Regions from separate parts of the Pseudoalteromonas sp. MQS005 genome, predicted to be linked through region 2. Evidence: predicted binding sites of a transcription regulator. Region 2 holds the regulator's gene; the other holds the start of a gene.
What was found. The regulator sigma-54, encoded in region 2, starts transcription at its own class of promoters, with help from an activator protein. The targets are predictions, from matches to a motif close to GTTGGCACGNNNNTNGNNT.
Positions count from the first base shown of each region.

Region 1: fliE (flagellar hook-basal body complex protein FliE) is a predicted target of sigma-54. The motif match lies at 1,449-1,467, and genes of this name have one in related genera.

Region 1 is NZ_LYRQ01000003.1:109,939-114,562, forward strand. Features, by position in the region: gene fliF (flagellar basal-body MS-ring/collar protein FliF) at 1-1,056, opposite strand, end outside; gene fliE (flagellar hook-basal body complex protein FliE) at 1,077-1,409, opposite strand; gene A9479_RS02610 (sigma-54 dependent transcriptional regulator) at 1,567-2,991, opposite strand; gene A9479_RS02615 (PAS domain-containing sensor histidine kinase) at 2,988-4,100, opposite strand; gene A9479_RS02620 (DNA-3-methyladenine glycosylase I) at 4,230-4,624, shown strand, end outside.
Region 2 is NZ_LYRQ01000020.1:19,420-24,043, forward strand. Features, by position in the region: gene lptB (LPS export ABC transporter ATP-binding protein) at 1-467, shown strand, start outside; gene A9479_RS08890 (RNA polymerase factor sigma-54) at 537-2,036, shown strand; gene hpf (ribosome hibernation promoting factor) at 2,063-2,350, shown strand; gene ptsN (PTS IIA-like nitrogen regulatory protein PtsN) at 2,355-2,807, shown strand; gene rapZ (RNase adapter RapZ) at 2,827-3,669, shown strand; gene A9479_RS08910 (HPr family phosphocarrier protein) at 3,688-3,960, shown strand; gene mgtE (magnesium transporter) at 4,100-4,624, shown strand, end outside.

The sequences.
Region 1 (4,624 bases), on a different contig from region 2:
GGTTGCAGTGCCTGCACCGCCCGCCATCGCATCTTCAGGAATAGTTGAGTTAACTGGTGGCTGATTAGTAAGCGCGCCTGGAATACCAACCGCTAGGCCACCAATATTATTTTCTTCAAAGGTCGTTTCACTTCTTACCGCAGGTAAATCTGGGTTGTAACGTTTTTGTGTTTCTTCTACCGCACTAAAGTCCATACTTAAATCTACTTGTGCGGTGTAATTACCTAATCCAACCACGGGGATCAAAATACTGTCGATTTTTTCTAGGTATTCTTGCTCACGTTTACGTTCTATATCGTATTCTTTACGCGAGCGTGCAGCTAAAGAGGTTTGCGAGCCTGAATTTAATAAACGACCATTTTGATCGGTCACAGTAACGCGCGAAGGCTCAAGCCCTTGTACCGCTGAAGCTATCATATCAACAACCGAGTCAACTTCTTCGCCATCTAGAGAGCGACCGCGTTTAAGAGTAAGTACAACAGTCGCAGAGGGTTTTTTCTCTCTACGGGCAAATACATTTTCTTTGGGAATCGCTAACAATACTTTGGCGCGAGTAACATTATTTAGCTCTTCTATAGTACGGGCAAGTTGTTGCTCACGGCCATGTTTAAGGCGCTCACGTTCTAAACGTTGGCTTACCCCAAACCCCATGTCTTGCATAATAATGTCGCTACCTGAAGTAGGCCCTTGATCTAAACCTTCACGGGTCATCAATAACTTGATATTTTGATATTCAGTTTCATCCACCGAGACCACATTGCCATCAAGTTGGTAGTCAATTTTTTGTGCATCTAAAAAGTCGAGTGTTTCTATTAACTCTTCAGTTTGCATTTTACCTAAAGGGCGCATATCTGGCTGACGAGCCCAAATAATAACGAAAATAGCAATGGCTAAACAAATAGCTAATGCAACAATCAGGGTAATTTGACGTAAAACATCAACACCGCCAAGGGCACTGAAATAGCCTGATTTTTGCTCTTGTTGATCTTCGTTTTCACTTTGCTCCATCATGCCATCAGCAAGTGCCAGATCTGTAGATTGATTAGATTGCGCCACAATAATTCTCCACTACCTAGTTAAACAGGCATGTTCATAATTTCTTTATAAGACTCAACAAGCTTATTACGAACCTGTACCGTAGCTTCAAATGCCACAGAAGACTTTTGCGAAGCAATCATAGCCTCGGCAAGTGATACGCTTCTGTCGCCATTCTCTACCGCTTTTACTTTTTGTCCTGTGTCTTGCTGAAGTTCATGCACTGTATTAAGGGCATTACTCAACATGTCACCAAACTGTGCTGTAGAGGTTGATTGCACTTGCGTTGGCAAGTTATTAACTTGATTACTACGTGTGGCCTCTGCAGCCATTGATTGCATTTCTTGAAATAAAGCACTGTTTTGAATTTTCATAATTGTCTCTGATAATGCAGTAAACTCTTAAAGTGAATAAAGCACAAAACATGCCAAAAATTAAAACCAATTAAAACAATACCTTAAATGAAACAATTAAGCAGTCAGAGTTTTGACAGCCCTAAATTCAAGTGATTGAACTTAGGGCTTATGGGGGTTATGCTGGGAGGGAAATACCTAAATCACGCATTTGTGCTAATTTGTAGCGTAATGTACGCGGGCTAATACCTAAGGTTTCGGCGACCTCTTTGCGTTTTCCTTGGCAGCGTGCCAAGGTTTCTAAAATAATACGATGTTCTTTATCTTTAAGCTCATCTTTGTAACTACCAGTATCGACGGCTAACAAATCATTTTTTTGCTCATCTGCAGGCGCTGCTTTTTCATCATAATAAGCGTTACTGAGACTACTTTTTACAGGCTCAATGTCAGCTTTAGTTTCTGCCACAAAATGCGTTGGGGCTAGATTTTCGATAAAAATAGCATGCTCATCAATACTATTTCCACTACGTAAAATTAATGCTCGCTGGATAACGTTATCTAGTTCGCGTACGTTACCGGGCCAGCTATGGCTAAGCAGTTTTTGCTCTGCACTGCTATCTAAATACGCCATTGGCTCTTTGCTTTTACTTAAGTGACGTTCAATCAAATGTTTAGCCAACACAATAATGTCCCCTGGGCGCTCACACAGTGGTCGCCACAGCAGTGGGAAAACATTGAGTCGATAGTATAAATCTTCGCGGAACTGGTTTTCAGCAACCGCTTCTTTTAACTCTCGGTTACTTGTGGCAAGCACACGTACATCCAGTGCAATGGTTTTACGACCACCTAAACGCTCAACTTCACGCTCTTGTAGTACACGTAACAGCTTGGCTTGCAGGCCTAAATCCATTTCGGTGATTTCATCAAGTAAAATAGTACCGCCCTGTGCTTGTTCAAACTTACCAGGGCAAGCTTGAATAGCACCGGTAAACGCGCCTTTCTCATAACCAAATAAAGTGGCTTCGAGCATATTTTCAGGAATAGCAGCACAGTTAATCGCAACAAACGGTTCATTACAGCGTTTTGATTTGTCATGAATATAACGCGCCAGTACTTCTTTACCAGAGCCACTTGGCCCAAGCACCATCACACTGGCATCTGAACGAGCAACTTTATTAGCAAGTTCGAGTAATTGAATACTACTAGGGTCGGCGACAATGGGCCCGTCTGTTTCTTTTTCTTTTTCTGGTAAGTAACGACTCACCATATTCAATAGCACTTCTGGTGCAAATGGCTTAGCCATATAATCAATCGCGCCTAAACGCATAGCCTCTACAGCATCATCAATAGTGGCATAGGCCGTCATCATTAGTACGGGTAAATCAGGGTAATTTAATTTAATACTACGTAATAAATCCAAGCCGCTCATTGCGCCCATTTGTACATCACTGACCACCAATGAAAATACTTCTTTTTTTAGTAGCACCATGGCTTGCTCGGCACTATTGGCGGCCATACAGGCTATACCTGACATTTCAAGCGTATCAATTAATGCTTCACGAAGTCCGGCGTCATCTTCTACAACTAAAATAGTGTTACTCATTGTGACTCCCCTAATTTAGATGTGACACTAATAGGTAGCAACATACTAAAAATTGCTCCCCCTTGTGGGTTGTTGTCTGCTTCAACACGTCCCTGATGTGCACTGGCCACTGAACTTACAACGGCAAGTCCTAAACCAGTACCTTGGCTTTTAGTGGTATAAAAGGGTTCAAATATTTTCTCAGTTTGTGCTAAATCAAGCCCAGGGCCATTATCACTAACACTAATGCGGACATAATCAGGGTCTTGCATATCACGCAAAGCACTAAGATGTACTTGTGCGCCACTGCCAATGACTTGAATACTATTATGAATTAGGTTTTGAATTGCGCTTGCCAATGCTGTTTTGTTACCCATAATTTCAATATCGGGTTCAGGTAAGCTCACATTTAATTCGCTATCATTGAGCGCTACCATAGCATCGGCACCGGTTTTAACTTCACTTAGTAGCTGTTGCATCGACACTTGCTCAACAACTTGTTGATCACCACTTTTAGCAAATAACAGCATGTCGTTTACTTGGGTTTCTAAATCTTTTAAACGTGACATTAATTTAGTATGAAAACTGCCGCGAGACGCTTCGGGTAAGCGTTTTGAGCCTAAATTTGCGGCATACAACATAGCCGCTGATAACGGTGTGCGTACTTGATGAGCTAAAGACGCAACCATTTTACCTAAGGCACTTAAACGCTGCATATGCGCGACTCGCTTTTGTAAGCGTCGGGTTTCGGTTAAATCGGTCATTAGTATAAGTTGCCCAGGCTCAGGCGCGAGTGCAGTAATATCGAGCTTAATTAAGCGTCCATCTTTTAACGACACTTCATGACCATCATCTTGATGAGGACGAAATGAGCGCTGAATAACGCTAAACCACTTCTCTCCTTCTAATGGCTCGCCGAGCATATCGATAGCTATTTGGTTTGCCTTAGCGATCATTCCTTTACCATCGAGTACAATCACGCCCGCAGGCATGGTATCAACCAGATGAGAGAGCCAACTTGCTTGTTGACGCAAATCACTCAACTCACCAACATACTCCTCTTGCAGTAAACATGGGTTATACTGATTAGCAGAAATAAACTGGGGTTTTAGCACACTTGCAAGGGCCATAATCAACTCTCTAAAATAATGTAGATACTGTAGCTAATGCACAATATGTACCAAAATTATTTACTAGCAAATTCAATAAATTAAACCAACAAAACGCGTGTCGTAAAAATGACGCGCAAAGGAACATGCATGAATAAAGAGACTCAGTGCCGCTGCCCATGGTTAGATACCTCAAAACCAGACTACGTGGATTATCATGACCATGAATGGGGCGTACCTGTGTATGACGATCACCTACTTTTTGAGTTTTTAACGTTAGAATCGGCACAAGCAGGGTTAAGTTGGTACACCATATTAAAAAAGCGCGCTAATTATAAAAACGCCTTTGCAAACTTTGATGTAAATAAAGTAGCGGCCTTTACTGAGCAGGACCTAGAAACATTAATGCAAAATGAGGGAATTGTTCGCAACCGCTTAAAAATAGCCGCAACAATTAATAATGCAAAGTGCCTCATTGCTATTCAAAAAGAGTTTGGCAGCTTTAGTGATTACCAGTGGCGGTTTGTTGGCAATAAACCTCAGGT
Region 2 (4,624 bases):
CGTCTATTTTTAGAAAGCTGACTGTTTATCAAAACTTAATGGCTATCTTAGAAACACGTAAAGAATTAAATAAACAACAACGCGAAGATACCTTAAATAATTTACTTGATGAATTTAGCATTCAGCATATCCGCGACAGCCAAGGTATGGCCTTATCAGGTGGTGAACGTCGCCGCGTTGAAATTGCTCGCGCGTTAGCAGCAAACCCTAAATTTATCCTTTTAGACGAACCCTTTGCGGGGGTTGATCCTATCTCAGTATTAGATATTAAAAAGATTATAGAGCATCTTAAAAACCGTGGCATTGGCGTACTTATTACAGACCATAACGTGCGCGAAACACTTGATGTTTGTGAAAAAGCCTACATAGTTTCTCATGGGGAGTTAATTGCATCAGGCACTCCTGAATACGTATTAAACGATAAAACAGTACGCGATGTTTATTTGGGCGAGCAGTTCAAGCTCTAATATGTGTGTTATTCCACTAAGCATCTGCTAAGATTAATCATACTAATTTAAAAGGATTGTTAGAGATACATGAGGCAATCATTACAGCTGCGCATGGGCCAGCAACTTACAATGACTCCACAGTTGCAACAAGCAATTCGCTTATTGCAACTCAGTACATTGGATCTCCAGCAAGAAATTCAAGAAGCGCTCGATAGCAACCCCTTGCTTGAAGTTGAAGAACACGATTACAGCGAAGACACTGCAGGTAAAAACGAACAAAAAGCCGATAACGATGACTTAACGCTAAGTGCCTCAGCTGACGATAAACCTAGCGAGTATGAGCAAGACAGCGGCGAAGCAATGACCAAAGACACCATTAGCGATGATATGGCTATGGATGTTACTTGGGATGAATATATGAGCGCAGCGCCTGCCTCTTCATCGGGCCCAATGCCAGAAGATGAATCTATTTATCAAGGCTCTTCGACTGAAACGCTGCATGAGTATTTAATGTGGCAACTTCAATTGACGCCGTTTAGCCCTACCGATGAAGCGATAGCTATTGCAATTGTAGAAGCTGTGGACGACTCAGGGATTCTAACCCTTAGCTGTGAAGAAATATTAGAAAGCTTTAACCAAGAAAACGACGGCGAAGATGAAGTTGAACTTGACGAAATAGAAGCGGTACTAAAGCGTATTCAACTATTTGATCCAGTGGGAATAGCCGCGCGTAGTTTACAAGAGTGCTTGTGTATTCAGCTAAATCAATTTGATAAAGACACACCTTTTTTAAACGAAACAAAAATGATCTTAACCGATCATATTGATTTACTTGCTGCACGTGACTATCGCACGTTGATGAAAAAAACAAAGCTTAAAGAAGATGAGCTTAAAGAAATCATGACGTTGATTCATACGCTCAGCCCAAAACCGGCAGACACTATTGTTAGAGAAGAGTCTGAATACGTTATTCCTGATGTGTCGGTTAAAAAAGTTAAAGGTCGTTGGGTAGTTGAATTAAACCCAGATAGCATGCCTAAGATCAGAGTAAATAGCCAATATGCAGCTATGTCGCGTACGGTTAAATCAAGTGGTGATAGCCAGTTTATTCGCTCGCACTTACAAGAGGCTAAATGGTTTATAAAAAGCTTAGAAAGTAGAAATGACACGCTACTTAAAGTAACCAACTGTATTGTGCAGCAGCAACAGGCCTTTTTTGAACACGGTCCTGAGGCTATGAAGCCTATGGTGCTTAACGATGTGGCTGAAATGGTGGAAATGCACGAGTCGACTATATCGCGTGTTACTACGCAAAAATACATGCATACACCACGTGGCATTTTTGAGCTTAAATATTTCTTTTCAAGCCATGTAAGTACTGAAAATGGTGGCGAATGTTCATCAACAGCAATACGTGCATTAATTAAAAAATTAATCGCTGCAGAAAACTCAGCTAAACCATTGAGTGATAGTAAAATTGCAGATATATTGGCAGAGCAAGGAATTAAAGTAGCGAGGAGAACCATTGCAAAATATCGCGAATCTCTAGCTATTCCCCCGTCTAATCAACGTAAAAGTTTGATTTAAGGCGTACAACAAAGAGGAAAATGTTTATGCAACTGAATTTAACTGGTCGCCATGTAGATATTACCGACTCGCTTAGAGACTACGTAAATAGTAAATTTTCGAAGTTACAGAGGCACACTGATCACATAACGAATGTGCACGTTATTCTCGATGTAGAAAAACTAAACCAAAAAGCTGAAGCAACCGTTCATGTTAGTGGCGCTGAGATTTTTGCCTCTACTGAGCATCAAGATATGTATGCCGCTATAGACTCGCTCATTGACAAGCTAGATCGTCAAGTAATTAAACACAAAGAGAAACTTGCTCGACACTAACACTATGAAACTAAGCTCACTTATCTGTCAGGACTGCAGTAAAGCTGCGGTCCTTTTTAATAGTAAAAAAAGAATTTTAGAATTTATCAGTGAATTGGCTCACAATAAGCTGCCCTATTTAACACAACAAGATATTCTTAATGCATTAACTGCAAGAGAAAAGCTTGGAAGTACAGGCATTGGTCGAGGCATTGCTATTCCACATGGTCGCATGAGTGGTGCTCAAGAGCCCCTTGCTTTGATTTTAGTGAGCGAAACAGCTATTAATTTTGATGCGATTGATAACCGACCGGTTGACATTTTTGTCGCGTTAATTGTTCCCGATGGCGATAATCAGCAGCATTTGAAGACGCTAGCCACGATTGCTGATAAGCTCAATGATAAAGAATTTTGTAAACAGTTACGCGCCGCCAAATCGGATAGCGAACTGTATCAGGTTATCGTCAGTCAATCGTAGTAATAAAGAAAGGTGATAAATGGAATTAATAATTATAAGCGGTCGTTCAGGCTCAGGTAAATCTGTGGCGTTACGCGTTGTGGAAGACTTAGGTTATTATTGTGTAGACAATATTCCACTTAATTTATTACCATCATTAGTGCGCAGTGTTTCCGACAGTTATAATAAAATTGCCGTGAGTGTTGATGTACGTAACCTACCTAAAGAGCAACAGCAGTTTAATGAAATCATTGAATATTTACCTGGTTTTACTAAACCAACGGTATTTTATTTAGACAGTGACGATCAAACATTAATAAAACGTTTTTCAGAAACGCGACGTCTCCACCCTTTATCTATTGATTCTTTGCCGCTTGATTTAGCCATAAAAAAAGAAAAACAACTACTTGATGTATTGATTAACCGTGCTGATTATATGATTGATACCACGGATTTAAGTGTGCATCAGCTTGCTGAGTCTATTCGTGAAAAAATACTCGGAAAAAAAGATAAACAACTGATCATTACCTTTGAGTCATTTGGTTTTAAACACGGCATCCCTAAAGAAGCAGATTACGTATTCGATGCCCGCTTTTTACCAAACCCGCATTGGGAGCCTGAACTTAAGCCACTTACAGGGCTGGACCAACCAGTAAAAGACTACCTAGCAAGTCACAGTATAGTGCAAAAATTTACATGGCAAATTCAAACATTTGTGCAAACATGGCTGCCGCATTTAGAACGAAATAACCGCAGCTACTTAACCATTGCAATTGGCTGTACTGGTGGGCAACACCGCTCTGTTTATTTAGCGCAAACCATTGGTGAAAGCTTTGCAATGAGCCATCCTAATGTAAAAATTCGCCACCGAGAACAAGAATAAAGCTTGCGAGAAGATGTCATGCGCTTAGAAAATACATTTTTAATAAAAAACAAATTAGGATTACACGCTAGAGCGGCGACAGTATTAGCTCAGCTTTCTGTGCAATTTGATGCCACAATCACTTTATTTCAAGATGACAAACAAGCCGCTGGCGATAGCGTGCTGGCACTTATGTTACTCGAAAGCAGCCAAGGCAAAGAAGTTAAGGTGGTATGCGAAGGCCCCGACGCTGAGCCTGCACTTAGCGCAATAGGTGAGCTCATCGACCAACGATTTAATGAGCAAGAATAAAAAAGTTCATTATTAACTCATCATCCTAAGCTTAGGTTAATAGTGGTTGAGTTAGTTTGCTCACATAAAGTAAGATAAACTAAAATTGAATAGCATTTATACCCTTCCAGCATGTAATACAATTTAATTAAGGACGCCAATGCCTGAAGCTTTAGAACAAGATATTCCACTACAACAACTAAAACAGGTGACTAAGTCACTAAATAGTGGTCAATTTGTTCAAGTTAGACGCATGCTGGCAAAAACGGCGCCTTGTGATACCGCACTTCTTTTAGAATCATCCCCGCATAAAATTCGCCGTATGCTCTGGCAGCTTGTTGATCCTGATGTACAAGGTGATGTGCTTGAAGAGCTTTCTGAAGATGTACGTTTGGGCATTATTGCGCAAATGGCACCCGAGCACATTGCTGCTGCAACCGAAGACATGGGTCATGATGACTTAGGGGAAGTACTACGTAGCCTACCTGACACTGTTTATAAAGACGTTGTTAGCGCTATGGATATTCAAGATAGAGAACGTGCAACGCAGGCTTTATCGTATCAAGAGCGCTCTGCTGGCGCATTGATGAATATAGATACCGTTACTATTCGCCCCGATGTGACTCTAGATGTGGTACTGCGTTATATTCGCTTACGCGGCGAATTACCTGAGGGTACAGATGAC